DNA from 2 places in the Gordonia sp. NB41Y genome. Region 2 is predicted to be linked to the other one. Evidence: predicted binding sites of a transcription regulator. Region 2 holds the regulator's gene; the other holds the start of a gene.
The links. Region 2 encodes LexA, which represses DNA repair genes until DNA is damaged. Its sites were predicted from a motif close to CGAACANNTGTTCG; they were not measured.
Positions count from the first base shown of each region.

Region 1: a site for LexA is predicted at 8,806-8,819, ahead of Q9K23_RS18445 (DUF222 domain-containing protein). Genes of this name have one in related genera too.

Region 1 covers NZ_CP132196.1:4,245,684-4,261,075, reverse strand. The annotation lists gene Q9K23_RS18490 (MMPL family transporter) at 1-1,339, opposite strand, end outside; gene Q9K23_RS18485 (alpha-ketoglutarate-dependent dioxygenase AlkB) at 1,530-2,162, shown strand; gene Q9K23_RS18480 (oxidoreductase) at 2,172-3,044, opposite strand; gene Q9K23_RS18475 (adenylate/guanylate cyclase domain-containing protein) at 3,096-4,820, opposite strand; gene Q9K23_RS18470 (hypothetical protein) at 4,912-6,021, opposite strand; tRNA gene Q9K23_RS18465 (tRNA-Lys) at 6,202-6,277, opposite strand; tRNA gene Q9K23_RS18460 (tRNA-Glu) at 6,462-6,534, shown strand; tRNA gene Q9K23_RS18455 (tRNA-Asp) at 6,572-6,648, shown strand; tRNA gene Q9K23_RS18450 (tRNA-Phe) at 6,677-6,753, shown strand; gene Q9K23_RS18445 (DUF222 domain-containing protein) at 6,818-8,767, opposite strand; gene Q9K23_RS18440 (hypothetical protein) at 8,920-9,996, shown strand; tRNA gene Q9K23_RS18435 (tRNA-Glu) at 10,077-10,149, shown strand; tRNA gene Q9K23_RS18430 (tRNA-Asp) at 10,185-10,261, shown strand; tRNA gene Q9K23_RS18425 (tRNA-Phe) at 10,310-10,386, shown strand; gene Q9K23_RS18420 (cytochrome c oxidase assembly protein) at 10,560-11,471, opposite strand; gene Q9K23_RS18415 (CoA pyrophosphatase) at 11,610-12,251, shown strand; gene Q9K23_RS18410 (YceI family protein) at 12,376-12,927, shown strand; gene Q9K23_RS18405 (helix-turn-helix transcriptional regulator) at 13,066-15,392, opposite strand, start outside.
Region 2 covers NZ_CP132196.1:496,335-511,726, forward strand. The annotation lists gene Q9K23_RS02060 (DUF3516 domain-containing protein) at 1-349, shown strand, start outside; gene Q9K23_RS02065 (nitroreductase/quinone reductase family protein) at 376-891, shown strand; gene Q9K23_RS02070 (hydrogen peroxide-inducible genes activator) at 855-1,826, opposite strand; gene Q9K23_RS02075 (peroxiredoxin) at 1,963-2,550, shown strand; gene Q9K23_RS02080 (alkyl hydroperoxide reductase) at 2,562-3,095, shown strand; gene Q9K23_RS02085 (aminotransferase class III-fold pyridoxal phosphate-dependent enzyme) at 3,212-4,441, opposite strand; gene hrpA (ATP-dependent RNA helicase HrpA) at 4,514-8,596, shown strand; gene nrdR (transcriptional regulator NrdR) at 8,570-9,079, opposite strand; gene Q9K23_RS02100 (LysM peptidoglycan-binding domain-containing protein) at 9,104-9,859, opposite strand; gene lexA (transcriptional repressor LexA) at 10,144-10,797, shown strand; gene ptsP (phosphoenolpyruvate--protein phosphotransferase) at 10,917-12,584, opposite strand; gene Q9K23_RS02115 (DeoR/GlpR family DNA-binding transcription regulator) at 12,765-13,535, shown strand; gene Q9K23_RS02120 (hexose kinase) at 13,532-14,545, shown strand; gene Q9K23_RS02125 (fructose-specific PTS transporter subunit EIIC) at 14,555-15,392, shown strand, end outside.

The DNA of each region.
Region 1 (15,392 bases), 2.0 Mb from region 2:
GGGCGACCGCGGCATCGGCGATGCCGGCCACCTGGCCGTCGTCGTCGTGCAGGACCACCAGCAGGGGGCCGTTGATGCCCTCGCCGAAGCCACGTTGCAGCAGGCTCTGCGCGGCCACCTCGTCGTCGCTGGTCAGCTCCATGCCCAGATCGAGTTTGGACGTCGGGATCGCGGCGACGATCAGCACTGCCAGGCCGGCGATGATGAACGGGATCGGGCGACGGGTGACGGTCCGGCCGAACTTGACGCCCAGCGTGTCCTCGGTGGCCGACTCCTCGGCGTGCTTGATCCACGGGATCCTGGGCGCGAAGGTGAACCGCCCGGTGGCCGAGAGCAACGCCGGGATCAGGGTCAACGCACTGAGGACGGCGACCGCCACCGCAACCGCGGCACCGGCACCCATCTGGGTGATCAGCGGGATGCCGACCACCATCAGCGCGACCACCGCGATGATCACGGTGAGACCGGCGAACACCACCGCGGTACCCGCGGTGCCCACGGCCCGTCCGGCGGCGTCGGCGCGATCACCGCCCCGGCGCAGCTCGCTGCGGTAGCGGGACACGATGAACAGTGCGTAGTCGATCGAGACGGCGATGCCGAGCATCGTGACGATGCCGGTGGCGGTCTCGTTGACCGTCATGAACTCCGAACCGAGGTACAGCAGCAGCATGGTCAGTGCCACGCCGACGATGCCGGTGATCAGCGGGATGAACGCGGCGACCAGTGCACCGAAGGCGACGATCATCACCACGAAGGCGATCGCGAAACCGATCAGCTCGGCGGTTCCCCCGGCCTCCATGACCTGCATCAGCGAGCCGGTGGCCTCCACCTGCAGACCGTTGCCGCGGTTCTTCTCGAGGATGTCGACGAGTTCTTTCTTCTCGTCGACGGTGAGGTCCATGATCTTGATGTTCTGACGGACCTGGATCAGACCCACCTTGCCGTTGTCACCGAGTACCGATGCGGCGAGTGCGGGTTGCGCCTGGGCCACGGCCACCGGGTTGGCGATCGAGTCCGCGTCGACGACGTCGGGCAGCGTCTTGAGGTCGGCGACGAGGGCGTTGATCTGCTCGGTGTGGTTGGCGAGGCCGTCGTCGGCGGCCACCAGCACGCTGGTCGATGCATGCTCCTGCTGCGCCATGACCTGCGGGAAGTACTCCTGCACCTGGCTGGTGGCGGTGCCGGAGTCGGTTCCGGGCAGGTCGAAGTCCTTGGCCAGGGTGGGTTTGAGTCCGGCGACGGCCGAGCCGACCCCGATCAGGACGATCAGCCACGCGGCGATCACCCACCACTTGTGTTTGAACGAGAACCGGCCGAGCCGGAAGAGCACTGAAGCCATGTGGGGGTTCCTCTGTCGACTGGACGCAAGGTGTCGGACACGATGTCAGCAGCACAAAGTGTGCATGACTAACACTTGGAACTTTCTACTCCACTTTTTCCCGTACGGCCACCATCGCCCTCGGTCTGTGAGCAAGGGCACGCCTCCGATCGGGCTAGAACATTCGTTCGACAGCCGCTACCCTGGCGGTATGACGTCCGTCGGCATGCAGGGTTCGATCTTCGATCTCGACGACACCGAACCGCAGATCGGGCGCCTGGGCCATACGGTGACCCGGCGCGAACTCACCGACGGCGCCTGGGTGGATCTGCGGCCGGGCTGGATCACCGGCGCGGATGCACTGTTCGACGCACTGCACGAGAACGCGGCGTGGCGTGCCGAGCGCCGCCGGATGTACGACCGCGTCGTCGACGTCCCCCGGCTGCTCGCCCAGTATCCCGCCACCGCGACACTGCCCGATCCGCTGCTCGCCGACGCGCGGGACGCGCTGAGCGCCCACTACCGCCCCGAACTGCCCGAGGGCTTCGCCACCGCGGGGCTGTGCCTGTACCGGGACGGGGCGGATTCGGTTGCGTGGCACGGTGACCGGTTCGGCCGGGGCGCCACCGACGACACCATGGTCGCGATCCTCTCACTGGGCTCGCCTCGCCCACTCGCGTTGCGCCCCAATGGTGGTGGGCCGTCGATACGCTTCCTCCTGTCGGCGGGCGACCTGCTGGTGATGGGCGGCAGCTGTCAACGCACCTGGGAGCACGCGATACCCAAGTGCACCGGTGTCGGCCCCCGCATCAGCGTGCAGTTCCGCCCGCCGGGTGTGTGGTGACCGGTTGCGCTACAGCGTGATCGAGGTCCCGGTGAGGTTCTCCGACGCAGTCCACAGGCCGGTACGGATCCGCTCGTCGCGGGCCCGTCCGCTGAACCCCGACTCCCCTGGCGCACCGCGCATGCCGAACAGCTTCGTCGGCCCGTAGAAGGTCCCGTTCACCGCGTCCGGCGCGGTGGCCGCGAACAGGGTGGGCAGCGCGCCGTCGGCGGCGGACTGGGCGAACAGATTGCCGACCACCATCACCTTGTCCATGATCGACTCGGTGTGTCCCTGGAGTCCGGTGGCCGCATAGCCGGGATGGGCGATCAGCGACTTCCTGCTGTCACCGGCGGCGGTCAGCCGTTCGGCGAGGACCTGCCCGAAGATCAGGTTGGCCATCTTGGAGTCGCCGTAGGCCTGCCAGGCTCGGTATCGGCGCCGTTCCCAGCCGAGATCGTCGAGGTCGATCCGCCCCAGCTGGTGCATACCCGACGACAACGTCACCACCCGGTCGGCGACCTTCGGCAACACCAGTGCGGTCAGCGCGAAGTGCCCGAGATGGTTGGTGCCCATCTGCATCTCGAATCCGTCGGCGGTGCGCCCCAGCGGCACCGCCATCACGCCGGCATTGTTGATCAGGACGTCGACGCCGGGCAGGCCGTCGGCGAAGGACCGCACCGAGGCCAGGTCGGCGAGGTCGAGGGCGGCCACCTCGGCCCGCTCACCGAGTTCACGTGCCACCGCGTCGGCCTTGACGGTGTTGCGGCAGGCGAGGATCACCCGCGCACCGGCGTCGATCAGCGCTCGCGCGGTCTCGGCCCCCAAGCCGCTGTTGGCGCCGGTCACCACGAAGGTCCGTCCGGACTGGTCCGGGATGTCCTTGGTCGACCATCCGCTCATGTCTCTCCCCCTGTGGTTGCCGCCCCGGTGCACCGGGGCGGGTTGTTCGATTCAGTCCGACTTCAGTACGCCCGCGGTGCCGAGCCAGCGTGCCGGGCGCAACAGCCCGGTGAGCATCTCGCCCACCGATGCCGGGCCGCGCGGCACCAGCGCCTCGGGCCCGTAGATCGCGGTCGGCTCGGCCCGGCCCCGCATCACCCGCTCCCCCAGCAGCGCCCATTCGCCCGCCTCGTCGGCGGCGTCGGCGATCGCGGCCCCGCTGGCGAGCACCGACACCCGGCTGGTCTTGGCCATCTCCGAGAGCCGCGCACACTCGTTGACCGGGTCGCCGATCACGGTGTACTCGTAGCGCCGCTCGGCGCCGATGTTGCCGGCGAAGGCCACCCCGAACGACACGCCGATGCCCCACTGGACGTCGAGGGCCTCGGTGAGCGCGCGGGCGAGTTCACGTGCCGCGGCGAGTGCGGCGCCGGCCGGGTTGTCGATCTTGACCGGCGCCCCGAACACCGCGAGCGCCGCGTCACCCTCGAATTTGTTGACGAATCCCGCGTGCTGGTCGACCACCTGGGCGACGATCTCGAAGAACTCGTTGAGCAGGGCCGCGGTGTCCTCGGGACGGCGTTCCTGGGCGATCGTCGTCGACCCGATGATGTCGACGAGCAGCACCCCCACCTCGGCGTTGGTGCCGTGCAGGCCCATCCCCTTCTCGATGGCGAGCTCGGCGACGGTGTCGCCGACGTGGCGGGCGAACAGTTCACGCATGCGTTCACGCTCGTCGAGGCCGGTCACCATCTCGTTGAAGCCGTGCTGCAGCACGCCGATCTCGGACGAGTCGTACACGTCGACATGGGCCTCGAAGTCTCCGGCGCGCACCTTCTCCACGGCCGTCCGTAGTTCGGTGAGCGGGTCACTGAGCGACTGCCCCACCAGCACCACCACACGCGCGCCCGACGCCAGCCCGACCACGGCGAGGACCAGTGCCGCCCAGTCCACCGAGCCGGTGACCCGGGGCAGCAGATCGAGGTGACGGCCCGTGTTGAGGATGACCAGACCGATCATCGGCACGGCCGAACTGACCGCCCACACCGCCAGCATCCGCCCGCGCACACTGTGCACGATGGTCGACGCGGGATCGTCGGCGAGGGCCACCATCATCAGCGGTCGCGACGCCCGCTCGGCGAACAGATAGGTCAGGCACGCGCAGGACGTCCCCGCGAGGGTGAATGCGACGGTGACGCCCAGCAGGGTGCTCGTGGTGAGATCGCGCGCCGACAGGATGACGTAGCTGAGCACCGCGGCCGCCCAGGCGATCATGGTGCCGACCACCTGTAGACCCGGAATATGTTGCACCGCAACACGCCTGGCATGATCGGCGGGCGATCCGAGCTCGAACCACCGGACCTGGGGCCGGAGCATCACCACCCCGAGCACCACGTTGACGACGATGCAGACGACGACGGCGGTGACGATGTCGGGGAAGTTCGGGGCGCCGATGGTTCCCTCGACGGTGAGCTGGCCGCCGTTGTAGGACAGCTGCACCAGCAGGAAGGTCTCCAGGCCGATCAGGGCGTTGCTGATCACGATGGATGCGACGGCCACCGCCATGGCGCGCCGGGCCAGTCGACCGCGATCGGCAGCACCGAGCCCCGCCCACTCCCGCGCGCCGGGCTCCCCGTCGACGCCCCAGACCCGCGCGGCGTAGCGCCGCCGGGCCCGAGTCCATCGGGTTCCGCCATCCGACGCCGGAGCCACACCGGTATTGCGTGCTGGCCTCATGCGCCTTCCCTGCCGTCGATATCACTGCAAAGCGTACCGAATGAGCAGGGTCACACCAGGGCCGATCGCCCTCTGGTCATACCGAACGCGGTCACCGAGGGAGTGCGGTGAACTCCTCGGTCTCCGGGGCGTCGTCGGAATCGGGGGTCGCATCGCCGGCGATCTCGTCGTCGGGGGTCTCATCGCCCGGCTGCCGGCCGTCCCGTCGCAGGACGCGGCCGACGACGAGCATCAGGATCATGACCAGAAGCGCCGACCCGCCACCGACGAGCAGTGCCGTCGCCGTGCGGTCGGAGTTGTCGACCTGCACGACGGGCGCCGCGAGAACGCCCTGCTCCCCGGCCGGGGTGAGGTTGTCGTCGGCCGATTCGAGGTTGTTGGAGATCGAGTTGAGCACCGTCGTGAGCTGGCCGACGCCCTTGCTGACCGAGTTCGCGGCGGCGACGGTGTCGCCGCGGGCCGATGCGAGTTGCCCCAGTCCGGTGTTCAGCTGCTGGGCGGCCTGCTGCGCCTGGGCCACCCCCTCGTCGAGGTGCCCACTCGCCTCGTCGACGGCGTCGCCGAGCGTCTTCATCTCCTTCTTGAGGTCGTCGAGGTTCCCGAGCTGACTCGAGATCTCCCGCGACGACGACTGCAGCGCGGTCAGGTTGGTGAGCAACTCGCCGCTGCCGGGAACCTTGTTCTTCTGCAGGAAGGTGATGACGGGGCTGATCAGCGAATCGAGCTGCCCGGCGGTGGAGGCCAGCGACTGCAGGTCGCCGAGGCCGTTGGACATCGCGACGGTCATGCTGCGCACATCGCCACCGGCGCCGGAGGTGCCGGGTGCGGCATCGAATGCCGACACGATCTGACCGGACGCGGTGTGGGCGGTGTCGACGGCGTCGAAGACACTGTCGGCCCCCTCCGAGATGCTCTTGATGCTGCCGGTGGCACTCCCGAGGGCCGACGTCATCAGTCCGAACATCATCTTGGCCGACGCCACCGACTCGCGGGCCGACTCGATCTGCTCTGTCGACGGGTCCGCGGCGGACGAATGCTTGTCCGGACCGACCGCGAGGAAGGTGACACTACCGGCGATGACGCCCACCAGCACCACGGTGAGAAACAGCGGGACACCGCCGAACAGCTTCCGCATCACAGGACCGAGTGCCCGCTTGCGGCGGGACGGTTCGTCCCCGAGTCGGTGACTGTTCGCGGACATCGAGTTCCCTTCAGGAGATGACATGACCACGGCCGGACATCACCTGCCCGGCCGGCGCCACCGTAGCGCCACTTCCTGAGAGCTTCTGACCTCACCGCGACCACGGACGCCCATAACGGCAGTTACGACGTGGTCGACGGTGCATGGCCGTCGATGACCGACGGCGATGCCGATGGATCGTGGTGCCCCCACCAGGGCTCGAACCTGGGACCTGCGGATTAAAAGTCCGTAGCTCTACCAACTGAGCTATAGGGGCAGGCAGGCCCCGCCGGAGCGGAGCCGAACAGAGTTTACCCCGACCGTCGGCGCGGTCACGCAACCCCCACCCCCGGTATGTCGGATTGGCCAAAATGCATGCCTGACCTGCCGATTTGTGTTTTTGTCGCGCGGTGTCCTAATCTGATTCAGCTCCCAACGGAGCGCCTCCGACCGGAGAACCGGCCCCCTTCGTCTAGCGGCCTAGGACGCCGCCCTTTCAAGGCGGTAGCGCGGGTTCGAATCCCGTAGGGGGTACGCCTGAACTCTCACGAGTTCGGACATAAATGAATATGGCCCTGTGGCGCAGTTGGTTAGCGCGCCGCCCTGTCACGGCGGAGGTCGCGGGTTCGAGTCCCGTCAGGGTCGCCAAGGTTTCGGTTCATGACCGGCACCGTTCGGCCAGGTAGCTCAGTTGGTACGAGCGTCCGCCTGAAAAGCGGAAGGTCGCCGGTTCGATCCCGGCCCTGGCCACCAAGAGATCACCCACCGGAAACGGTGGGTTTTTTCGTATCCGGGTTACGACCGGAGGTGACCGCCCTCAGAAGGGCGGGTCGGGCGAGTCCGTCTGGGTGGCGGGTGTCTGGGTGGCGGGTGTCTGGTTGCGGGCACGGTTGCGTTGCCGCTCGAGTCGTCGACGGCGATGTTTGCGGGCCAGTGTGGATTCCCGGTCCAGGATTCGTTCCCCATCCGGTTTGCGGTGCGTACCCGGCGGTCCGGGCGTACCCGGCGGTCCTGGTGGGGTGGGTGGGGCTTGTGGTGGGTCGTCGAAGCGGTAGCGGCGTAGGCCGGGGAAGAAATCTTCCATGGTTTCCGCCGGTCCGGGCAGGATCAACCCTTCCGGGGTGGTGTATTCGATGATCAACCGGCCGGTGTGGGGGTCGCGGTGTTGATCATCGACCCACTCGGAGTGTGTTTTGTGGAGATGGTCGAACCGGCACTTCGGATTCAACCCGATCGGGGTGGTCTGCCCACCCGCCGCCGGATTGTGGTGGTCGTATTCGGTGACATGATCGAGATCGGCATCGAATGAGCTCCGAGTACACGCCACATCGGCACACGTGCCATAGGACAGACGCACGTACTCGTCGAGGGCGGCGGACGGCCGGTACGGATCCGAAGGCAGGGTCGGCGGCAACACCACATCCTCGGGCCGCACACCCCGGGGGACGAGCCGCGTGAACCGGGCGTTCGGGTGGGAGGCGAGGTCCCGCACGAATTCCGGGGCGATCACACCCTTGCCGAACAGATACCCCGGTGCCGCACCGGCGGGTAGATCCGAGGAACCAGTGGACGCAACATCCGGTGTGACAACCGGATTCGCGGGCGTGTCGATACCGGCCGGTTCCGACTCGACCGCCTCGACCGCCTCGGCCGCCGCGTCACGCTCGAGGCGGGCCGACCGACGGGTGTCGTCAGGTGTGGGAGTGTCGTCGGGTGTAGCAGTGTCGTCGGGCCGCTCGGTGGCACCGGTCGCCGGGGCGCCGAGATCGAGCGGAGTCTCGGAACTGTTGCCGCTGTGTACTTCCGGCTCAGGTTCGGGTGTGGCAGGTGCGGGTCGGGGTTGGGGTCGGCCGGTGACGGTGTCGAGGTCGGCGACGGTGGCCTCGTTGGCCAACAGGTGGATCACGTACTGCACCTTCGGGATCGACCCGGCCTCGGGGATCTCGGCCGGGCAGTCCTCCCGCCCGCATTCACACTCGAACTGGGTCCCCGACAGTAGAGCGAACATGGCATCGGATTTCCGGTTCTGCGAGGATCGCCCATCATGTGGGCACACCGTGTTCGCGAGGGCACCGATCACGAGACCACACAGTTCGACCCGGTCGGCGGCCATGGTGCCGGTGATCTCCCCGGTCCCGTCAGTGCTGAACGAGGTCCACACACCCCGTTTGTCCAGGCATCGTTCCCGGGCTTCACGGACGGCGTCACGGTCGTGGCGGAACACGACTCGGTCGGTCATGTCGGTGATGGTCTTCTTCGACCACAGTCGTCGGCGTCGGCGGATCAGCTCGGCGATCTCGGCGTCGACCTTGGGTGCCGATTCGCGACCGTGGACCAGCGCGGTCCGCGATACCACCACCTTCATCAACTCGGGGGTGATCCAACCGTCCCGCAATACTTCCGCCACGTGGGGGAGGTGGTGGAGAACGGCGATGGATTCGTCCATGAGGAGTTCGGCGGCGCGTTGGGTGATGCCACGCACTCGGGAGATCTTCTTGGCCAGGTCGACGAACCCCGATGGTGCCCCGGCCACACCGCGGTCGGCGTCGACGTGGCGGCCGATGAGTTCCATCACCGACCGATAGGTCGACCAGGCGAGGAACGACCGCCCTCGATCGATCTCGCGTAACCCGATCAGTAGGTCGTTGGTGGAGGATTGTTCGGGTGTTTTCGGGTCGACCCCACCCAATAGATCGGCATTGTCGAGTGGCAATTGCGGCCAGCGGGAATCGGTGAACGACAGTGATGTCGTGGGTGTGTTCGTCATCTGATCACCTCCCCCAGAGTGCTTGTGACCTGCAGTAAAGAACTGTTGTTCGATTACAGATCACGGTACACGAGGCCACCGACAATACTCCGTCGTCACCGAATTTCCCCGACCCCTGTGGACAATTCCGGCAACGCGGCAATACTTCAGTCATGCCCGCGAGCCGTACCCCCGCCGTCACCCGCACCGTCAACGGGACATCGGCGGTCGAATGGTTCCTGATCTTCGCCGTCGCCACGATCCTGGTCACTCGCGGATATCTGGCGGCCACCGGCTATCCACAGGTCGGCGGCGGCACCCTGCACATCGCACATGCGCTGTGGGGCGGTGCACTGATGATGCTGGCCCTGGTGGCCGGCTGGATGTTCCTCGGACCGACGGCCCGAGCCGTGACGATCTTGTTGGGCGGCATCGGATTCGGACTGTTCCTGGACGAGGTGGGCAAATTCGTCACCAAGGACAACGACTATTTCTACGGCCCGGCCGCGGAGATCATGTATGTTCTCGTCCTACTGATCCTGGTGATCGGCAGAGCGGTTCGAGATCTTCGGAAGCCCTCTGCCGCAGAGGCATTGGCCAATGCCGCGGCCATCGCCGCCGACGGACTCACGAATGGACTCACCCCGCGCAGACGTGCGGCGGCCCTCCGATTACTCACCTACACAGGCGAAACCGATGCCGACGCCGAGATCGTCGCGCACATCCGTGCACTGGTGGACGCCGCACCCGACACCCCCGACCGTCTGTTGCAGCTCCGTGAGCGATGCATCCGGGCGATCCCCGGCGTGTGCCGCAGCCCCAAACTGCTCACCCTCAGCGGCTGGCTGCTGGTGGCCGGATCGGCGGTCGCGGTGATCGTCGGCATCCTGCAGTGGACGCTCGATCCCGAGCGCCTCGCCGAACTGAACATCACCCTGGAACTCGGCACCGACGACACCACCGGATGGATCCTGTTCCTCAGCGGCGCACTGACCCTTCCACTGGCGCTGCCGGCCATGATCGCACGCAACCGCACCACCGCGGCGTGGCCGCTGCGATCACTGCGGATCGGGGCGATCGTCTACACCTTCACCAACGCCCTCGTCGACTTCGCGACCGACGGTTTCGGGGCGATCGTCGGCCTGACGATCGGTGCGCTGACCCTCGCGGTGATCTCGTACCACCTGGTGGAGCGCGAGACCGCACACGCGACCCAAGACGCCGCCGAAGCCCCGGTTCCATCCCTCTGACCAGGCGATTTACTTTTTGGGCCGAATGTGTCCTACGCTAGTGCAGCTCCCATGCGGATAGCTTCCGCGTGTGAGACCAGGCCCCCTTCGTCTAGCGGCCTAGGACGCCGCCCTCTCAAGGCGGTAACGCGGGTTCAAATCCCGTAGGGGGTACGCCTGAACTCTCACGAGTTCGGACAACAGAATATGGCCCTGTGGCGCAGTTGGTTAGCGCGCCGCCCTGTCACGGCGGAGGTCGCGGGTTCGAGTCCCGTCAGGGTCGCCATCTCGGCGTCGGTCCGGTGCGCATCAGCGCATCGGACCGATGTCGTCCGGCCAGGTAGCTCAGTTGGTACGAGCGTCCGCCTGAAAAGCGGAAGGTCGCCGGTTCGATCCCGGCCCTGGCCACCAGCCGGGAGCGTCGCGCCACAGTTGCGCGGGTGATCCCCGGGCCGTACCGCGTCACCATTCCGGTGATCCACTCCACGCCCACCGGATTCGCACTGTGCACACCGACGATCGGTGGCCACCCGCCGTGCTCGGCGAGGTACGGGTCGCCACCGGTTTCCGAACGCGGCGGACGCTCACCGGAACCGCTCCCGCAACTCCGGATGCTCCTGCCACCACAGCGTCGGGGCCTGCTCGTCGGAATCCCGGGCCGATTCCTCCGCACGGGCGTCGACCACCTCCTCCACGAGACGTTCCTCCGCCCGGAACCGCGAGAACACGACGAGCAGGAACGGCAGCCCGATCACATCGCCCAGAATCCACAGGATGCCCGCCCCGATGGTCTGGTCCGTGCGGATCGACGGTCCCCAGGTGCGGTGGAGGGACTCGTAGTACGACGCCGCCACGATCGGCCCCTGCCACAGCACGACGCCGAGCACGCCGCCGCCGATGGTCTCCGCGAGCGAGAGCAGCAGGGTCAGCGACTGCGCATGCCGACGCGGCACCGGATCGAGCTGGAGGCGAGCGTAGAAGTAGCCGAGCCCACAGAGCACGAGCAGCAGCCGCGTCAGGACGTCGAGCACGTCGGACCGCAGCATCGCCGGATACCACCCGGTGAGGTAGATCAGCCACGGCGTCACGATCACTCCCGCCGAGGTCACCACCGGCGACGCCGACACCCGGGCGAACCGCGTGCCGAGGGCGGCATCCACCCGCTCCTGCCCTCGCGGCCCCAGCGCGGCGCGTATCACCGTCAGCGGCATCGCCAGGGCGAGACAGAACGGCACCACGAGCAGCAGCAGGACCACCTGCAGGGCCCGCACCCAGAACAGGGTGTCGGAGTAGACGCCGATGAAGCTGCACGCCGACACCAGCCACACCACCCCACCGGCGACACCGGGAACGGCCCGCGCCCAGGGCAGCCCCGAACGCCGCAGACAGACCAGATAGGCCCCGACGGCGAGGAGGACCACCGGAACCGTCACCACGTCGACCTGCCAGGAGGTCGGCACCGACCCGAGGTCGAGCGGCGGCGGAGTCGAGCTCATCCCTCGAGTATGCACTTCTCGGATCATGTTGCTCTGCAATCGATTCCACCAATATCGGATATCGACGACATAGCGCACGAACCCCACCTGGCGGCGGTGACCACCCACGTGTCGGGCCGCCGTGGTGAACTGGTGGACATGGTCCGCCTCGAACGCAGCGTCGCCACCGAACGCCTCACCACCTTCGATCGCCGCGCGGCATCGACGAGCGGCACCGCCGCCGCCGTCACTCTCGTGATCGTCGAGCAGGACGACCAACAGGGCATCTGGCTGCTGCGCCGACCGATGGGGATGCGGCGTCATGCGGCACAGTTCGCCCTGCCCGGCGGACGCCTCGATCCCGGGGAGAACCAGATCGACGCGGCACTGCGCGAACTGCACGAGGAGATGGGTGTCCGGCTCGACGCCGACACCGTGCTGGGCCGCCTCGACGACTACGCCACCCGCTCGGGCTATGTGATCACGCCGGTCGTGTGCTGGGCCGGACGGGCCCCCGAACCCACCCCCAACCCCGACGAGGTGTCGGAGTGGTACTTCATCCGCTTCGAGCACCTACTGGCCGAACCGCGCTTCATCTCCATCCCCGAGTCGCCGCGGCCGGTGATCCAGATGCCGATCCCCGGCGTACGTCGCGATCCGGCCGACACCTCGCCGAGCGGGCGCACCTCGCTGGTCCACGCCCCCACCGGAGCCATCCTCTACCAGTTCGCCGAGGTGGTCCTGCGGGGCCGGGACACCCGCGTCGACGGATTCGAGCAGCCGGTTTTCGCCTGGTCATGAGAACTTCGAAAAAAATTCTCCCGATCCGGGAATGAAATCGGACCGCAGTCCGCTTATAGTGGTGATGGGTCGAGGAGCGGCCCACCAGACCTCAGCAGAAATCCGCAGAGCGTAGGAGCACCCCATGAGCACCCCCACCGTCACCGCACCGATCGCAGCCGGCACCTGGACCATCGACCCGGTCCACTCGGCCGTCGCCTTCTCCGTCAAGCACCTGATGGTCAGCAAGGTCCGCGGCAAGTTCGACACCTTCAGCGGCACCATCACCATCGCCGAGGACGGCACCCCGTCGGTGCAGGCCGAGATCGACGTCCGCTCGATCACCACCGGCAACGACCAGCGCGATGCCCACATCCGCTCGGCAGACTTCTTCGACGCCGAGCAGTTCCCGACCGCCACCTTCGTCTCCACCGCAGTGACCCCGAAGGGTGACGACTACGTCCTCACCGGCGACTTCACCCTGCACGGCGTGACCAAGTCGGTCGACCTGCAGCTCGAGTTCAACGGCGTCAACCCCGGCATGGGCAACGGCCCGGTCGCCGGCTTCGAGGCGAGCACTGTACTCAGCCGCAAGGACTTCGGCATCGACATCGAGATGCCGCTCGAGGGCGGCGGCGTCGTGGTGGGCGACAAGATCACCATCACCCTCGAGATCGAGGCCGGTCAGGGCGCCTGATCAGACCTCTCACAGGAGGATCGGCCCACGACGAGTGGGCCGATCAGAAACGGGATCGGTACCGCATAACCCCGCGCGGTATCGGTCCCGTTTCGTCTGTCCGAGTAACCTCCGCGAATCTGTCGGGAAGCCGCCCGCTCATGCACTCAACTCGTCCCCGAGCTTCATCGCACGGAGCATCGCCAGCATCTCCGCCCGGCTCTGCGCACCGATGCGCTGACGGATTCGGGCCACATGGTGCTCGACGGTCTTGGCGGAGATGAACAGCCGCTCGCCGATTCCCTTGTAGGTGATCCCCGACAGCAACAGCGTCGCCACCTCACGCTCACGCTCGCTGAGGACGGCCACCGACGACTTCCGTTCGGCTTCCGCGTCGTCGGCGGCGACCGGCTGCCGATAGGTGCGCAGGGAGCGCGCCACCTGCAGCATCGCCGCCCCCACTCGCGGATCGTCGGCGATCAGGGCGGCCTGCCCGGCCAGGCGTGCCCCGTCCCAGGTGTACCCGAACTCGTCGAGGGTCCGTGCGGCCTCCTCCACCTGGTCCGGGTCGACCTCCCCACCGAGCACGTTGACCCACACCCGGCCGGCCCGCGCCAGCACCGCGGCCTGTGGGTCGGCCCGCCCCGCCTCGGCCAGTGCGCGTGCGTGGGGAACCAGATCGTTCGGTGCTCGACCGGCGATCGCCGCGTGCACCCCGTACCAGTGCACCGCCGCCGACCACTGTGGTGCGTCGCCGATCCCGGCGAGCACGGCGGTGATCCGCTCGACAGTCGGCGTCATCTCGTCGAGCTTCCCGAGTTGCGCCGCGGCGACCCACAATTCGCCGACGAACAACAGCCCGAACAGGTCGGGGGTGTACTCGCCGAGCGGATCGATCGCCGCATCCCACGCCGCCCGCAGCGTCCCGGCATCGCCCTTGCGCCGCGCCACCGCGACGCGCAGTGCGGCGACGGTGAGAATGTCACGCTGTCCGGTGTGTGCCTGACCGGTGGTCTCGCGTGCCACCGCCTCGACCTCTCGCGCCGCCGCGGCGACGTCTCCCTCGAACAGGGTGACCCACGCCAGCAGGATCCGACGGCGCAGCCGGTGTATCGGCGGCAGTGCGTCGGCGGGTGTCCGCGTCAGCACCGTCCGTGCCCTCGACGCCTGGCCGCGATGCAGGGCGAGGAGTGCTGCGGTGGCCGCAGCGGTGTCGGCACACAGCCGGGTAGCCGAGCAGTCCCGCTCCAGTGCGGCGGCACAGATCAGCGTGTGCAGTGCGGCGGCATCGGTTCTCGCGAACGACTCGGCGAGCCCCCGGGCGGTCATCGCCTCCACCTGTGCGGCCAGCCTGGGTGTGACGACCTGACCGTCGGCACCGTCGCCGAGCCCGCGGATGCGTCGCGCATCGCCCGCGGTGGCATCGACGATCGCCCAGATCCGGGAACACCCGCCCGCCGGCATCGGTGACCCGCCGTCGGCGGCGTCGGCCAGCCAGGCATACAGCCGTGCCGCGCGCGGTGCGTCGCCACGCACGATCGCGATCACCGACGCCACCTCCACCGAGCGCGCGCTCTGTGCCCGGTCCATCCGCCCCCAGAGCGCATCGATGGTCTCGGTGGCGCTGCGCAGATCGCCGGCCAGCACCTGAAGCCGCACTCCCTCGAGGCGGCTGTCCACCGACCGGTCCACGCCGTCGGAGGACAACTGCGCGGCCAGCCGGTCCGAGACACCACCCGCACCGGCCAGCAGATCTCGCAAGGCCACCTCGATGTCACGCACGCGGGTCCGCCCGAGAACCGCGATCACCTGCCGGTGCACCTCGGCGACAAAGGCTTCCGGGCCGCCGGCGAATCCGGAACAGCGCGCGGCATCCAGCAGTTCGGCGGCACGTCCGGCGTCGACGCCCAGGGTCGCGCAGACCTCGGTGGCCCCGATCGGGACGTCGAGCGTCGCCAGCGCCAGCACCGCGACCTCCGCCGGGTCCATCTCGTAGAGGCGCTCGCGGATCTCGTTGCCCGTCACCGCCTCCAGCCCCTGCACATCGATTCCGGCACGCAGGGCCGCCACCGCCGCCGCCACCAGACACTGCCGGCCCGCGGTCCGCGTGTGCAGCGTCGCGGCCACCCGACGGTCGGTGATGCCGACCTCCGCCGACAGCTCCGCCTCGATCTCCGCAGACGTCAACGGCGCCAACCGGATCGGTGGATACTCCCGGGTCAGGGCGGCGAGTACGGGTCGCAGCGCGGCCGAGTGCCGGGTGGGGCGGGTGGCCGCCACCACGACATGCGCACCACCGTCGACGATGCCCGCAACGGTCCGCAGCTCGGGTTCGGTGAGCAGATCCAGATCGTCGACGACGAGGGCGTCACAGTCCCCGACGGGCACGCGGGTGTGCGTGGCGACGCGTAGACCCGCCTCGCGCAACGCCTTTCGGACCTGCGACAGCAGCGAACTCTTCCCCGAGCCGGCCACGCCGAGAACGG
Region 2 (15,392 bases):
GTGGCCGCGCCCGCTGGCCGAGGAGATCGAGTACGCCTTCGGCGTCTACCGCCGTGGGCATCCGTGGGTGTCGTCGTTCCCGCCGAAGCCCAAGTCGGTGCTGCGCGAGATGCTGGAGAAGGCGATGACCTTCACCGAACTGATCTCCGCCTACGGACTGGCGCGCAGCGAGGGCATCGTGCTGCGCTACCTCACCGACTGCTATCGCGTACTGCGGCAAGGACTTCCGTTGGCCGTGGCGACCGACGAGATCGAGGACATCACCGACCGGGTCGGCCAGATGGTGCGTGAGGTGGACTCGAGCCTGCTCGACGAGTGGGAAGAACTCGCGAACGCCGGTGACCGATGAGGTGTGCAACACCGGTCGGACGCCGGATGCGGTCGGCCCACCCCGGACCGTCGCGGCTGCCCGTGCGCCGGCCCCTGCCGGTGATCGGCTGGTTCGAGCGGGGTCCGGCGTCGGCCGGCGGATGGCCGGCCGTCGAGGATCCGTCGGCCGCGGCCCTGCCGAAGCCCGGCGACGCCGCGGCCGGTCTCGTCGCCGATCCCGCGGTGGTGATCGTGACCGCGGCCGACGACACGTCCGGCGAACTGCGCCAGACACCGCTGATGCGGATCGAGCACGACGGTGTGTACGCGGTGGTCGCGGTGCGCGAGGACACGCCACGCGAGGACACCCCGCACGAGGCGGGCTGGTACCGGGTCCTGCTCGCCGAGCCGCGCGTACAGGTGCGCGACGGCGACCACGTCGGCGAGTACCTCGCACGTGAGGTGTCCGGTGCCGAGCGAGAGTTGTGGTGCGAGCGTGCGGTGGCGGCGTGGCCGGCCTTCGCCGACCACCTGGCCGCCGCCGATCACCTCTTCCCGGTCTTCGTCCTCGAACCGGTCTGAGCGGCCACCGGCACGATCGCCCCGCCCCGGTCCACGAGGTCGGTGATCACCGCAGCCAGCCGCCGGTAGGGTTCCTCACGGCCCGACGACGCCCGGAAGACCAGCCCGATCCGTCGCCCCGGTCGTGGCCGGGTGAACGTGGCGGTGGCCAGTTCCCCACTGGCGGTTTCGGATTCGACGGCGGTCGCCGGGATCAGGGTGACCCCCAGACCGCCTTCCACACACTGCACCGCGGTGGCCAGCGAGGCCGCACGGGTCTGCCCGAGATCCGGCGACACCCCGGCCAGACGGCACACCTCGAGCGCCTGATCACGTAGGCAGTGCCCCTCGTCGAGCAACAGCAGCGGGAGGTCGGCGAGCGTCGTGGGGTCCACGCGGCGACGCCCCTCGAGCGGATGCCCGGACGGCAGTGCGAGTACGAAATCCTCGTCGTACATGGGGATCTCGGCGATCCCGGCGGTCTCGGCAGGTAGTGCGAGGACGGCCACGTCGAGGCTGCCGTCACGCAGTGCGGCGAGCAGCCGTGCGGTCTGGTCCTCCACCACCTGCAGCCGGATGTCGGGCAGGGCGGTGGCGATCCCGCGCAACACCGTGGGCAGGATGTAGGGCGCCACGGTGGGGATCAGTCCCAGTCGGATCGGCCCGGTGAGCGGGTCGTCGGCCCCGGCCGCCGCGGCCAGGAAGTCGTCGGCGGCATCGGTGATGGCGATCGCCTTGCCGAGCAACGACCGCCCCTCCGGAGTCAAGAAGACACGCCGGGTCGTGCGTTCGATGAGTTTGAGCCCGAGGCCCGCCTCGAGTCCCGCCAGGGACTGCGACAGTGAGGGTTGACTCACCCCGAGTTCTTCTGCTGCAGAACCGAAATGGTGAGTGCGAGCAAGGGCGACAAAGGCGCGTAGTCCGGCCAGGCCGGGCTGATAACTTTTATCAGTCATGCCTATCAGTATAGTGCCAATCATCACGTTTAACTTTTACCGATCTGGGCGCACAATAGAAGAGTCATCGAAACGACACGTCGTCGTAGTTGTACGACCGTGCCGAAAAACCACCACGAAGGAGCGAGAGCACACCATGGCTTTGCTGACGATCGGCGACCAGTTCCCCGCCTACAACCTCACCGCGGTGATCGGTGGTGACCTGTCCAAGGTCAACGCCCAGCAGCCCGACGACTACTTCACCACCGTCACCAGCGACGACTACGCCGGCAAGTGGCGGATCGTGTTCTTCTGGCCGAAGGACTTCACCTTCGTCTGCCCCACCGAGATCGCCGCGTTCGGCAAGCTGAACGACGAGTTCGCCGATCGTGACACCCAGGTGCTCGGCGCCTCGGTCGACAACGAGTTCGTCCACTTCCAGTGGCGCGCACAGCACGAGGATCTCAAGACCCTCCCCTTCCCGATGCTGAGCGACCTCAAGCGCGAGCTGGTCGAGGCCACCGGTGTGCTCAACGCCGACGGTGTCGCCGACCGCGCGACCTTCATCATCGACCCGAACAACGAGATCCAGTTCGTGTCGGTCACCGCCGGCTCGGTGGGTCGCAACGTCGACGAGGTGCTGCGCGTGCTCGACGCCCTGCAGTCCGACGAGCTGTGCGCGTGCAACTGGCGCAAGGGCGACCCGACCATCGACGCCGGCGAACTGCTGAACGCCAGCGTCTGAGAGGAACATTCATGAGCATCGACAACCTCAAGGAAGCCCTTCCCGAGTACGCGAAGGACCTCAAGCTCAACCTCGGCTCGATCAGCCGCACCACCGTGCTGAACGAAGAGCAGCTGTGGGGCACCCTGCTGGCCACCGCCGCCGCCACCCGCAACGCCAAGGTGCTCTCGGAGATCTCCGACGAGGCCGCCGACAACCTGTCGGCCGAGGCCTACAACGCCGCACTGGGCGCCGCGTCGATCATGGGTATGAACAACGTGTTCTACCGTGGCCGCGGCTTCCTCGACGGCAAGTACGACGACCTGCGTCCGGGCCTGCGGATGAACATCATCGGCAACCCCGGCGTCGACAAGGCCGCCTTCGAGCTGTGGTCGTTCGCGGTCTCCTCGATCAACGGCTGTGGACACTGCGTCGCCGCACACGAGAACACCCTGCGCGAGGCGGGCGTCGACCGTGAGGCGATCCTCGAGGCCCTCAAGGTCGCCTCGATCGTCGCCGGCGTCGGCCAGGCCATCTCCACCACCGAGGTGCTGGCCGGAGCCTGATCCCCCGCCACACCGCACAGCACCGCGCCCGGTACCCGGAGAACCCGGACACCGGGCGCGGTGCTTTTCTGCCGTTACCGCCCGGCTCGGGTCACGACCTCGCGACCGGACCCGACTCAGGACAGGGCGGCGCGCATCCGGTCGGCGAGCTCGCCGGTCTCCTCGGTGGTCATCACGAACGCGGGCGAGATCTGCAGTGCCCCCTGGCCTGCCGCGCGTCCGCTGACGCCGTGCCGGCGCAGGGCCAGGACCATCTCCGGTCCCCGTGACGGATCGGCCAGCTGCACCGCGCTCACCGCGCCCAGACCGGTGCGCACCTCGGCCACCGAGTCCAGATCGGCCAGCGGTGCCAGCGCCGCCGCCAGATCCGACTCCAGGCGACTCGCCTCGGCGAGCAACCCCTCCCGTTCGATGATGTCGAGATTGGCCATCGCCGCCGCGGCCGCACCCGCGTGGCCGCCGTAGGTGTAGCCATGGCGCCACCACACCCCACCGCCGAAGAACGGCTCGGCGATGTGCGGGGCGATGAACACCGCACCCATCGGCACGTACCCCGACGTCAGCCCCTTGGCCGTGGTCATCAGATCCGGCTGCAGATCGAAACGGGTCGACGCGAACCAGCTGTCCCCACCGATCCGGCCGAATCCGGTGACCACCTCGTCGACGACGAACAGCACGTCGTGATCGCGGCAGATCTGACGGACCTCGGCGAGATATCCGGCCGGGGGCAGATAGACCCCGCCGGCACCGATGATCGGCTCACAGAAGAAGGCCGCGACGCGGTCGGCACCGACCCGCTCGATCAGCCCGAGCAGACTCTTGGCGTCGTCCCAGTCGACGGTCTGGGTGTCGTGCATGAGTTCGCCGTAGCCCTCGTGGTTGACCGGGATCCCGGCGAGGGATGTCCCGGCCACGTGCATGCCGTGATAGGCCTTGGTGCGCCCCACGAGCAGCGTTTTCTCGGGGCGCCCGCGCTCCACCCAGTAGCGGCGGGCGAGCTTGGCGGCGGTGTCCACCGAGTCGCTGCCGCCGGAGGTGAAGAAGATCTTGGAGCCGGGTACCGGCGCGAATCCCGCGAGACGGTCGGCGAGCGCATCGGTCACATCGGCGGTCAGATCACCGAACCCCGAGTAGTGCGCCAGCCGCCCGAGCTGCGTCGCCACCGCGTCGCCGATCTCGTTGCGCCCGTGACCGACGTTGGCGAACCACAGACCCGCGGTCGCATCCAGATACTCATTGCCCTCGACGTCCCAGACGCGGGTGCCCTTGCCGTATGTCAGGACGCACGGTCCCGTCGACGACACCGCACCCATATCCGCGAACCCATGCCACAGCGAACCAGCCATGGCTCCATCATGCCGGGGCCCGCCGGGCGACGCGGGGCCGGGACCACCCGGTCCCATATCCTGGACACCATCATGGGATCAGCAGGAACCGAACCGGATCGCGGGGTCCCGAATCACCAGGACCCCGCACCGCATACCCGACGCACACCGTTCGACCGGCGGGGTCTTCGCGACCGCATCGGCACCGTGACCCTCGCCGACGAACACACCCTGCGTCGGCGGCTGGACAAGCTCGGCCGCTCCCCCGCCGCCGACAAGATCGCCGGTCTCGAACGCGCGGTGACCGCCGCGGAGAAGCGGATCGCCGCCCGCCGCGCCGCGGTGCCGGTCCTGGAGTTCCCGCCGGAGCTGCCCGTCTCCGACGCCCGCGAGGAGATCGCCGCGGCCATCGCCGCCCACCAGGTCGTCGTGATCGCCGGCGAGACCGGGTCGGGCAAGACCACCCAGCTGCCCAAGATCTGCCTCGAACTCGGGCGCGGCGTGCGCGGCGCGATCGGCCACACGCAGCCGCGTCGGATCGCGGCCAGTTCGGTGGCCCGCCGGATCGCCGAGGAGACCCACACCGACATCGGTGACGCGATCGGCTACTCCGTCCGGTTCAGCGACCGCTCCGGCGCCGACACCCTGGTCAAGGTGATGACCGACGGCATCCTGCTGCGCGAGATCGCCTCGGATCCGATGCTGCGCCACTACGACACGCTCATCATCGACGAGGCGCACGAGCGCAGCCTGAACATCGACTTCATCCTCGGCTATCTGCACCGGCTGCTGCCGCGGCGTCCCGACCTCAAGGTGATCATCACCTCGGCGACCATCGAACCCGACCGGTTCGCACGGCATTTCACCACCGCGACCACCCAGGTCCCGGTGCTCGAGGTGTCCGGCCGGACCTACCCGGTGGAGGTCCGGTACCGCCCGCTGTCGTTGCGCGACGGCGCCGACTCGGGCAGCGAAGAGGGCGGTGGCGAGCACGCCGACCTCGACCTGTTCCAGGGCATCGACGCCGCGATCGGCGAGCTGTGGGGAGCCCACGGACGCGGCGACATCCTGGTGTTCCTGCCCACCGAGCGTGACATCCGCGAGGCGGCGGCCACGTTGTCGCGCCGTGTCGCCGCCGGGGCCGAGGTGGTGCCGCTGTACGCGCGCCTGTCCATCGCCGACCAGCACAAGGTCTTCGCACCGTCGGATGGCCGTCGGATCGTGTTGTCCACCAACGTCGCCGAGACCTCGCTGACGGTGCCGGGCATCCGGTACGTGATCGACTCGGGCACCGCCCGCATCTCCCGCTACGCCACCCGCACCAAGGTGCTGCGCCTGCCGGTGGAACCGGTGTCGCAGGCCAGTGCGCGTCAGCGTGCCGGCCGCTGCGGCCGTGTCGCCCCCGGCGTCTGCATCCGGCTGTACTCCGAGACCGACTTCGATTCCCGGCCCGCGTTCACCGACCCGGAGATCCTGCGCGCCAACCTCGCATCGGTGATCCTGCAGATGGCATCGCTGCGGCTCGGCGACGTCGCGGAATTCCCCTTCGTCCAGCCGCCGGACGCACGCTCGGTGCGCGACGGCATGGCGGTGCTCACCGAACTCGGCGCGATCGTCCCGGCCGGGAAGACCCCGGGAGACGACAAGGGCACGGGAGACGGCAAGGGCCCGGAGGACGGCAAGAGATCGGGAGACGACCGGAGCACCCGGGACGGCACGGACACCGGCGAGGAGTCGCGGGGTCCTCGGCTGACCAAGGTGGGCCGTTCGATGGCCCGCATCCCGGTGGACCCGCGGATCGCCCGCATGCTGGTCGGCGCCCACGAGGAAGGCTGCCTCGACCACGTGCTGGTGATCGCGGCGGCACTGTCGATCCCGGATGTGCGGGAACGGCCGGCCGAACACCGGGAGGCCGCCGACGCCTCGCACCGCCGGTTCGTGGTGCCCGGCTCGGACTTCCTCGGCTACCTGGCACTGTGGCGCCACCTGACCGAGCAGCGCAAACAGTTGTCGGGCAATCAGTTCCGTCGCACCTGCGAGCGCGAGTTCCTGCACTATCTGCGTATCCGGGAATGGCAGGACCTGCACCGGCAGTTGCGTGGCATCGTCGACGATCTCGGGTGGGGGATCCCCGAGACCGAGCAGAATCCCGATGCCATCCACCGGGCGATCCTGGCCGGTCTGCTCGGCAACATCGCCGCCCGCAACACCGAGGGCCGCGAGTTCACCGGCGCCCGCAACACCACACTGCTGATCTTCCCCGGCTCCCCGCTGTCGAAGAAGCCGCCGGCGTTCATGATGGCCGCCGAGATCATCGAGACCTCACGGCTGTTCGCGCACACCGTGGCCTCGATCGATCCGCTGTGGGCCGAGCGCCTGGCCGGCGATCTGGTCAAACGCACCTACAGCGAGCCGCACTGGTCGAACAAGCGCGGCGCGGCGATGGCCTACGAGCGGGTGACCCTCTACGGCGTGCCACTGGTCGCCAAACGGCGCGTCGACTACGGGCCCGTCGACCCGGTGACCGCACGCGACCTCTTCCTGCGCCATGCGCTCGTCGAGGGTGACTGGCACACCGATCACGCCTTCTTCCAACGGAATCGAGCACTCCTCGAGGAGGCCGCCGACGTCGAGCACCGCGCACGGCGACGCGACGTCGTGATCTCCGAGGACCAGCTGTTCGAATTCTACGATCAGCGGGTGCCGGCCGAGGTGACCTCGGCCCGGCATTTCGACTCGTGGTGGAAGACCGCCCGCCGGGCCACCCCGGAGCTGCTCGACCTCACCCCCGAGGACGTGGCGGCCGACATCGCCGTCGCCGACACCGACTACCCCGGCATCTGGGCACAGGGCGACACCCGGCTGGAGCTGCGTTACCGGTTCGAGCCGGGCGCCGCCGACGACGGTGTCACGGTGGTCATCCCGGCTCCGCTGCTGCCCCACATCCGCAATGCCGGCTTCGACTGGCTGGTTCCGGGGATGCGCGAGGAGCTGGCCACCGAGCTGGTCAAGACTCTGCCCAAGCAGCTGCGCAAGACGATGGCACCGGCGCAGCGCTTCGCGTCATTGGCCCTCTCCCGCCTCAAGCCGCGCTCGGAGCCCCTGACGCGCGGTCTGGCCCGTGAGCTCGCCGAGATCACCCGGCACCGGGTCCGGCCCGAGGACTTCGACACCGACCGCATCCCGGCGCACCTGCGGATGCATTTCGCCCTCGCCGACCCGGCCGGGAAGATCACCGCGCGGGCCGACTCGCTGGCCGAATTGAGCGGTGCCACAGCGTCTCCGGCCGCCACCTCGTCGACCGCCCGGCACACGCGGTGGACCGCCGACGGGATCGGCACACTCGCCGCCAGTGAGACCGTCCGTGTCGCCGGACAGCAACTGACCCGCTATCCGACGCTGCGGGTCGTCGGCGATCCGGGCAGTCCCGACGGGGTGGAGGTCACCACGGCGGCATCGTCCGACGAGGCGGCACGCCTGCATCTGCCCGCGGTGATCGTCCTGCTCGACGCCGCGATCGCGCCGCTGAGCGCCAAGGCGTCGTCGGGGCTCGATCCGGCAGGCCGACTCGCGTTGAGCCAGAACCCCTATCGTGAATCGGCGCAGCTGTTCGCCGACTGCACCCGACGGGCCATCCGCGATCTCGTGCCGGCGGATGCGGCTCTCGCGGTGCGCGACCCGGCGGCATTCGAGAAACTCGTGTCGGGCTTGCGGTCGCAGGTGATCGCGGCCGCCCCGGACTATCTGCGGCTGGCCGTCGATGCGCTTCGGGAGGTGGCGCCACTGCGTCGCGAGATGGACACCCACTCCGGGCAGGTCCCGGCCGACGATGTCGCCGAACAGCTGGAGAACCTGATCTTCGACGGATTCGTGCTGGCCACGCCGCGCACCCATCTCGAGGATCTGCCCCGATATCTGGCCGCGGCACGGTCGCGACTGGAGCAGTTGCCCGGATCCGCGACGCGCGATCACGACGCGATGGCCAGCGTCGACCGGGTGATCGCACGATGGAATCAGCGCCTCGACCAGGTCCCCGCACCCCGCCGCGACCGGGTCAACGAACAGGCCCACTGGATGGTCGAGGAACTACGGGTGGGGTTGTTCGCCCAGCGGCTGGGCACGCGATATCCGGTGTCGGAGAAGCGCGCGCTACGAACCCTTGACCGTCTCGGCTGAGACGGCCCCGTTGACGCCGACGGCCTCCCCGTGCCGGGAGTGCTCGTCGCGCAGGTCGTCGATCTCGCGCTGGAAGTCCTCCAGCGAGTCGAACGACCGGTAGACCGACGCGAAGCGCAGGTAGGCGACCTCGTCGAGGTCGCGCAGGGGTTTGAGGATGGCCAGACCGACCTCGTTGCTGGGGATCTCGGCGGCACCGGAGGCGCGGACCGCCTCCTCGACCTGCTGGGCGAGCTGGGCGAGATCGTCCTCGTCGACGTGGCGTCCCTGGCAGGCCCGGCGCACACCGCGCATGACCTTCTCCCGGCTGAACGGTTCGGTGACGCCATTGCGTTTCACCACGGCGAGCACGGCGGTCTCCACGGTGGAGAAGCGGCGACCACAGGAACTGCACGACCTCCGTCTACGGATCGCCTGCCCCTCGTCGGCGACACGCGAGTCGATGACCTTGGTGTCTTCGTTTCTGCAGAACGGGCAGCGCATACAAAGACAATACCGTCCCACCGGTCAGCGGTAGCGCGGCGTCAGCAGTGCTTGCCCGACCTGCAGGCCGCTGCCCGCCATGTCGTTGAGCTCGACGATCTCGTCGATCACCACCCGGCTCGGCATGTCCGGGGCCACCCGGGCGGCGATCGACCCGAGCGACTCCCCCGCCCGCACGTGCACCACCTGGGTGGAGACCGGGGACGGGACGGTGGCGCGCTGATAGTCCGAGCCGACGATCGCGACGATCCACACCAGCATCGCCAGTGCGACACCGGTCATGACCGCGACCGCGGTGGTGCGACGCCGACGATGGACCGACGACACCGCGGTCCCGCGCACCGGGACCACCACCGCATCGGCACAGGCCACCCGGCCAGGGCCCACACGACCGGCACCGCCACGTCCGGCACCCACACGTCCGCCGCCCACACGTTCGGTACTCCCGCGCCCCGCCACCACCCGACCGCGGCTGCGGGCCGCGGTCGTGACGCGCCGCTCGACGCCCGGGTGCTCGATCCGACCGCGGTGTTCGGCGAGACCGCGGTGTTCGATCCGACCGCGGTGTTCGGCGAGACCGCGGTGTTCGAGCCCGACGCGCATGGCATCGGCCTCGGCCGGATGCCGGCCCGCACCGCGACCGCCGGGGCGCCGGCCCCCCGGGTGCCGATCGGCGCCGCGGGCTCCCGCCGCAGGTCGGGGCGTGGGGGTGCCGGACGGACGGGTGGCCGACGGGGCCGCTGCCGCCGCCGGACGGTCCGATATCAGGGTTGTGTGCATGAGAGAGAGCCTCCCGTTTCTCGATCACGCGTTCGATGAACTGTTGTTCGAAGTTCTATCACGGGGCTCCGACAAATGTCGTGGAAACACGTCGAACAGGTGTTTGAGGTTGTCGGGAACGTGGGATAACCTCGATCACAGAAGATGCCGACGCGGGGCGGCACGGAAAGGACACGTACGCGATGAGTGACAAGACGCGGCGCGCGGCCGGGTCGTCGGGCGCGAAGTCGAAGGCCGGGTCGTCGAGGGCGGGATCGTCGCGAGCAGCGGCGAACCCGGATGCGATCGACCCGGTGGTCATCGAGGCCACGCTGACCCAGCGTCAGCGCGAGGTGCTCGAGGTGATCCGCCGATCGGTCCGCGAGCGCGGCTATCCGCCGAGCATCCGCGAGATCGGTGATGCGGTGGGTCTCAACTCGACCTCGTCGGTGGCCCACCAGTTGCGCACCCTCGAACGCAAGGGACTGCTCAAGCGCGACGCCAATCGCCCGCGTGCGGTCAACGTGCAGGACAACCAGATCGACCCGAATCCCTCCGACGACCCGGCCGCAGCCGGTCTGCCGACCCCGGCATTCGTGCCGGTGCTCGGCCGGATCGCCGCCGGCGGACCGATCCTCGCCGAGCAGGCCGTGGAGGATGTCTTCCCGCTGCCGCGCGAGCTGGTCGGCGACGGATCGCTGTTCATGCTCAAGGTGGTCGGCGAGTCCATGATCGACGCCGCGATCTGCGACGGCGACTGGGTGGTGGTCCGTCAGCAGAACGTGGCCGACAACGGCGACATCGTCGCCGCGATGATCGACGGCGAGGCCACCGTCAAGACCTTCAAGCGCGGCAACGGCCAGGTGTGGCTGATGCCGCACAACGAGCTCTTCGACCCGATCCCGGGCAACACCGCCGTCATCCTCGGCAAGGTCGTCACCGTGATGCGTCGGGTCTGACACCCGGCGAACCCACCTCGACGAGAACTGCCCTCAGGAATCGCATCCCTGAGGACAGTTCTTCTGAAGTCGTTCTCACACAGCGGTTCTCGCCGGTACGGTGCCGGGCGAGGGCGTGCTCAGCCGGCCAGGACCGCCGCTGCCGCCGCCCGCGCGGCGGCCGCCTCCGAGGTCGCCAGGGCCGCCCGGGCCGCATCACGGCACTGCGCCAGCGACACCTGTCCGAGGCGTGCGCCGACGGCCGCCGCCGCGACGGGGGCACTCGACAACGAGCTCACCCCCATCCCCACCAGGACGCAGGCGAGCAGCGGATCCGCGGCCGCCTCGCCACACACCCCGACGGGCTTTCCGGCGTCGGCACCGGCCCGGGCCACACCCTCGATCAGGTGCAACACCGCCGGCTGCCACGGATCGGTGAGCTCGGCCAGCTCGGCCGACATACGGTCGGCGGCCATCGTGTACTGGGTCAGATCGTTGGTCCCGATCGAGACGAAGTCCACCTCGGCGAGCACCGCCGATGCCAGGATCGCCGCGGACGGGATCTCGATCATCACCCCCGCGATCATCCCTCGTGACCGCACCTCGGCGGCGAAGTCTGCGGCCTCGGCCGGTCCGGCGATCATCGGTGCCATCACCCGCGCGGTGGCACCGGACTCCTCGGCGGCCCGGGCGATCGCGTCGAGCTGATTCGTCCGGATCTCGGGATGGGTTGCGGTCAGCCGGTTTCCGCGGATACCCAGCGCAGGGTTCGCCTCGGCGCCGTGGTCGACGAAGCGCAGCGGCTTGTCCGAGCCGGCGTCGAGCGTGCGGATCACCACCTTGCCGCCCGGGAACGCGTCGATCACCTCGCGATAGAGCACCACCTGCTCGTCGACCGTCGGCTCGTCGGCGCGGTCGAGGAAGGTCAGCTCGGTGCGGAACAGGCCGATGCCCTCGACCGGGTATCCGGTCGCGGCGCGCGCGGAGACGCCGTCGGCCACGTTGGCGAGCACGGCCACCTCGTGACCGTCGGCCGTGCGGCCCGGTCCCGACCACGCGGCGACGACCTCGGCCTGCCGGCGGCTCTCGGCCACCGCCGCCCGGGCAGCCGTCGGCTCCGGGTCGATCTCCACGCTGCCGGCGGTGCCGTCGACCAGCACGGTGGTGCCTGCGGCCACCGCGTCGAGTCCGGCCACCGCGACCACACAGGGGATGCCGAGCTGGCGGGCGATGATCGCGGTGTGGCTGGTGGGTCCGCCCAGCCGCGTGACCAAGGCGGTCACCAGCGCCGGGTCGAGTCCGGCGGTGTCGGCGGGTGCGAGGTCGTCGGCGAAGAGCACCGACGGCGACTCCGGTACCGGGACACCGGGTTCCGGGAGTCCCAGGACCTCGGCGATCACCCGGTCACGAACGTCCTCGAGGTCGGTGACACGCTCGGCCATCACGCCGCCGAGCGCGGTGAACATCTCCGCGAACTGGGCGGTGGCCCCGGTCGCGGCGAGTGCCGCGGGCGCGCCGTCGGCGATGCGCTTGGCCACCGCCCCGGTCCAGCCGCGATCCTCGGCGAGGCCGGCCGTGGCGATCAGGACCTCGGCGGCTGCGCCCGATGCATGGGAGGCGCGATCGCGCAGGCGGGCGGCGACCGCCGCCGCGGCGGCGGTGAACCGGGCCTGCTCGGCGTCACGGTCTGCCTCGTCGACCTCGGTGCGGGTCTCGAGATCGCCGGCGGCGCCGATTCGCTCTCCGGCCCGGATCACCGGCCCGTATGCGATACCGCCGACCACCGGGGTGCCCTGTAGCGACTCCATCGCCACCTCGTCCTTCAGCTGATTCACGACCGTGCCCTTTCACTCTGCACTTGTCTTGTGATCGAAGTTACAAGAAAAGCTTGACTTGTCAATACGTTCAGGCGTAAACACAGATATATCAACATTGATAGCCACTTATATCCACATCGCTGGTGAGTGGCGTCACTCGATCGGAGCAACGTGTACGCGGAAGAGCGACAGCGGGCGATCGCCGAAAAGGTGAGCACGCAAGGTCGGGCGTCGGTCAGCGACCTCGCCGAACAGTTCGACGTCACCGGCGAGACCGTGCGTCGGGATCTGGCGATCCTGGAGCGCGGCGGACATCTCACCCGGGTGCACGGCGGTGCCGTCCGCCCCGACCTCGCCCAGATCGGCGACGAACAGGGCGTCGCCGAGCGTGCGTCCGCCAGCTCGGCGGAGAAGGCCGCGATCGGCCAGGCCGCCGTCCGGTTCCTGCCGCCCGACGGCGGTTCGGTGATCGTCGACGCCGGCACCACCACCTATCAGGTGGCGCTACGCGTCCCGCCGCAGCGCCGACTGACGCTGGTGACCAACAGCATCCCGGTGTCGGCGGTGATGACCGCGCTCCCCGACTGCACCCTGCAGCTGATCGGCGGCCGGGTCCGCGGCGTGACCCAGGCGGCGGTGGGCGCCGAGGCGGTGTCGCGGCTCGAACGCATCCGGGCGTCGGTCGCGTTCATCGGCGCCAACGGCCTCAGCGAAGGTCTGGGACTGTCCACCCCCGATCCGGAGGAGGCCGCGGTCAAGTCCGCGATGGTCCGGGCCGCACGGCAGGTGGTGGTCCTCGCCGACTCCTCGAAGATCGGCCGGGAGGACTTCATCTCCTTCGCCGACCTCGACGAGATCGACGTCCTGGTCACCGACGCCGGGATCGACGCGGCGTTCTCGGCGGTGCTGGCCGCCCACGGCATCGAGGTCGTGATCGCATGATCCTCACCCTCACCGCACATCCGAGCCTCGACCGCACCCTCGAACTCGCCGCACCGCTGGCACGCGGCGAGGTGCAGCGCGCCGTCGGTGTCCGCAACGAACCCGGCGGCAAGGGCATCAACGTCTCGCGCGTGATCGCCGCGAGTGAGATGCCGACCCGGGCCATCCTCCCGGCCCACGACGGCGATCCGCTGCTGACCGCCCTGCAGGGCGTCGGACTCGAGATCGATGCCGTCGGGGTCTCCGGCGACGTCCGTACCAACATCACGATCGCCGAGGCCGACGGCACCACCACCAAGATCAACGCGCCCGGGCCCGCGCTGGACGCCGACGCCGTCGACGCGCTCACCGGCCTGCTGCTCGATCGTGCCGCCGACGCCGCCTGGGTGGCGCTGTGCGGCTCACTGCCGGCCGGGGTCCCCGACGACTGGTATCGCACCCTCGCCGATTCCCTTGCGCCACTGGGGTGCCGCGTCGCGATCGACACCTCCGGGGCGCCGCTGACGGCGGCCGTCGCCGGCCCGGTCGACCTGATCAAGCCCAACGAGACCGAGCTCGCCGAGGCATGCGGTCTCGACCCGGCGGTGCTGCGGGCGGCCCTCGCCGCCGGCGACCTCGGCCCCATCGTGGCCGCATCCCAGACGATGGCCGAACGGATCGGCGGCAGCGTGCTCGCCACGCTCGGGGCCACCGGCGCGATCCTGACCACCACCGGCGGCAGCTGGTTCGCCTCACCTCCGCCCATCGTGCCGCGCAGCACCGTCGGTGCCGGCGACTCCTCGCTCGCCGGCTATCTGATCGCGGCGACACGCGGCGACGACGAACCCGGCCGGTTGCGATCGGCGGTCGCCTACGGCGCGGCGGCCACCGCCCTGCCCGGCACGCAGGCGCCCCGGCCCGAACATCTCGACCTCGCACACATCCCGGTGACCGCCCTGTCCACGTCCCCGGTGCAGGCCGGCTCACCCGTCCCGACAATCCCGACCCCCACGGGTCTCTCCCCGGAGTAAGGAAAACCGATGTCCGAACCGATCATCACCGCCGCCACGGTGAGCCTCGACGTCGACGCGGGTCCCGACCCGTCGTCGGTGATCACCCACCTCGCCGAACAGCTCGGCGCCGCCGGACGCACCACCGACGTCCGCGAGCTCGCCGACGCCGCCCTGGCCCGGGAGGCCAAGTCGGCCACCGGCCTCCCCGGCGGCATCGCCATCCCTCATGCGCGGGTCGCCTCGGTGACGCAGGCGAGCCTGGCGATGGCCCGGCTGTCGGCACCGGTGAACTTCGACGCTCCCGACGGCCCCGCCGATCTGGTCTTCCTGATCGCCGCACCCGAGGGCGGCGCATCCGAGCACATGAAGCTGCTCAGCTCACTGGCCCGCGCGCTCGTCCGCCCCGACTTCGTCACCGCACTGCGGGCGGCGAAGACCGACGCCGACATCGTCGCCCTGGTCGAGGAGGCCATCTCCCCGGCGGCTCCCGCAGCCAAGCCCGCAGCCGAGCCCGCAGCCGCCGCCCCGGCGGCACCGGTCGAGTCCGCCCCGGCTGCGGCCACCGCACCCGCCACCTCGGACGCGCCGGCCGCCGACAAGCGCCTGTCGATCGTCGCGATCACCGCCTGCCCCACCGGTATCGCACACACCTACATGGCCGCCGACGCCCTGCGCTACGCCGCCGAACGCGCCGGGGTGGACTTCCACGTGGAGCCGCAGGGCTCGTCGGGCACCACCCCGTTCACCTCCGACGTGATCGCCGGCGCCGATGCGGTCATCTTCGCCACCGACGTGGGCGTCAAGGGCAAGGCCCGCTTCCACGGCAAGCCGGTGATCGCCTCGGGCGTCAAGCGTGCGATCAACG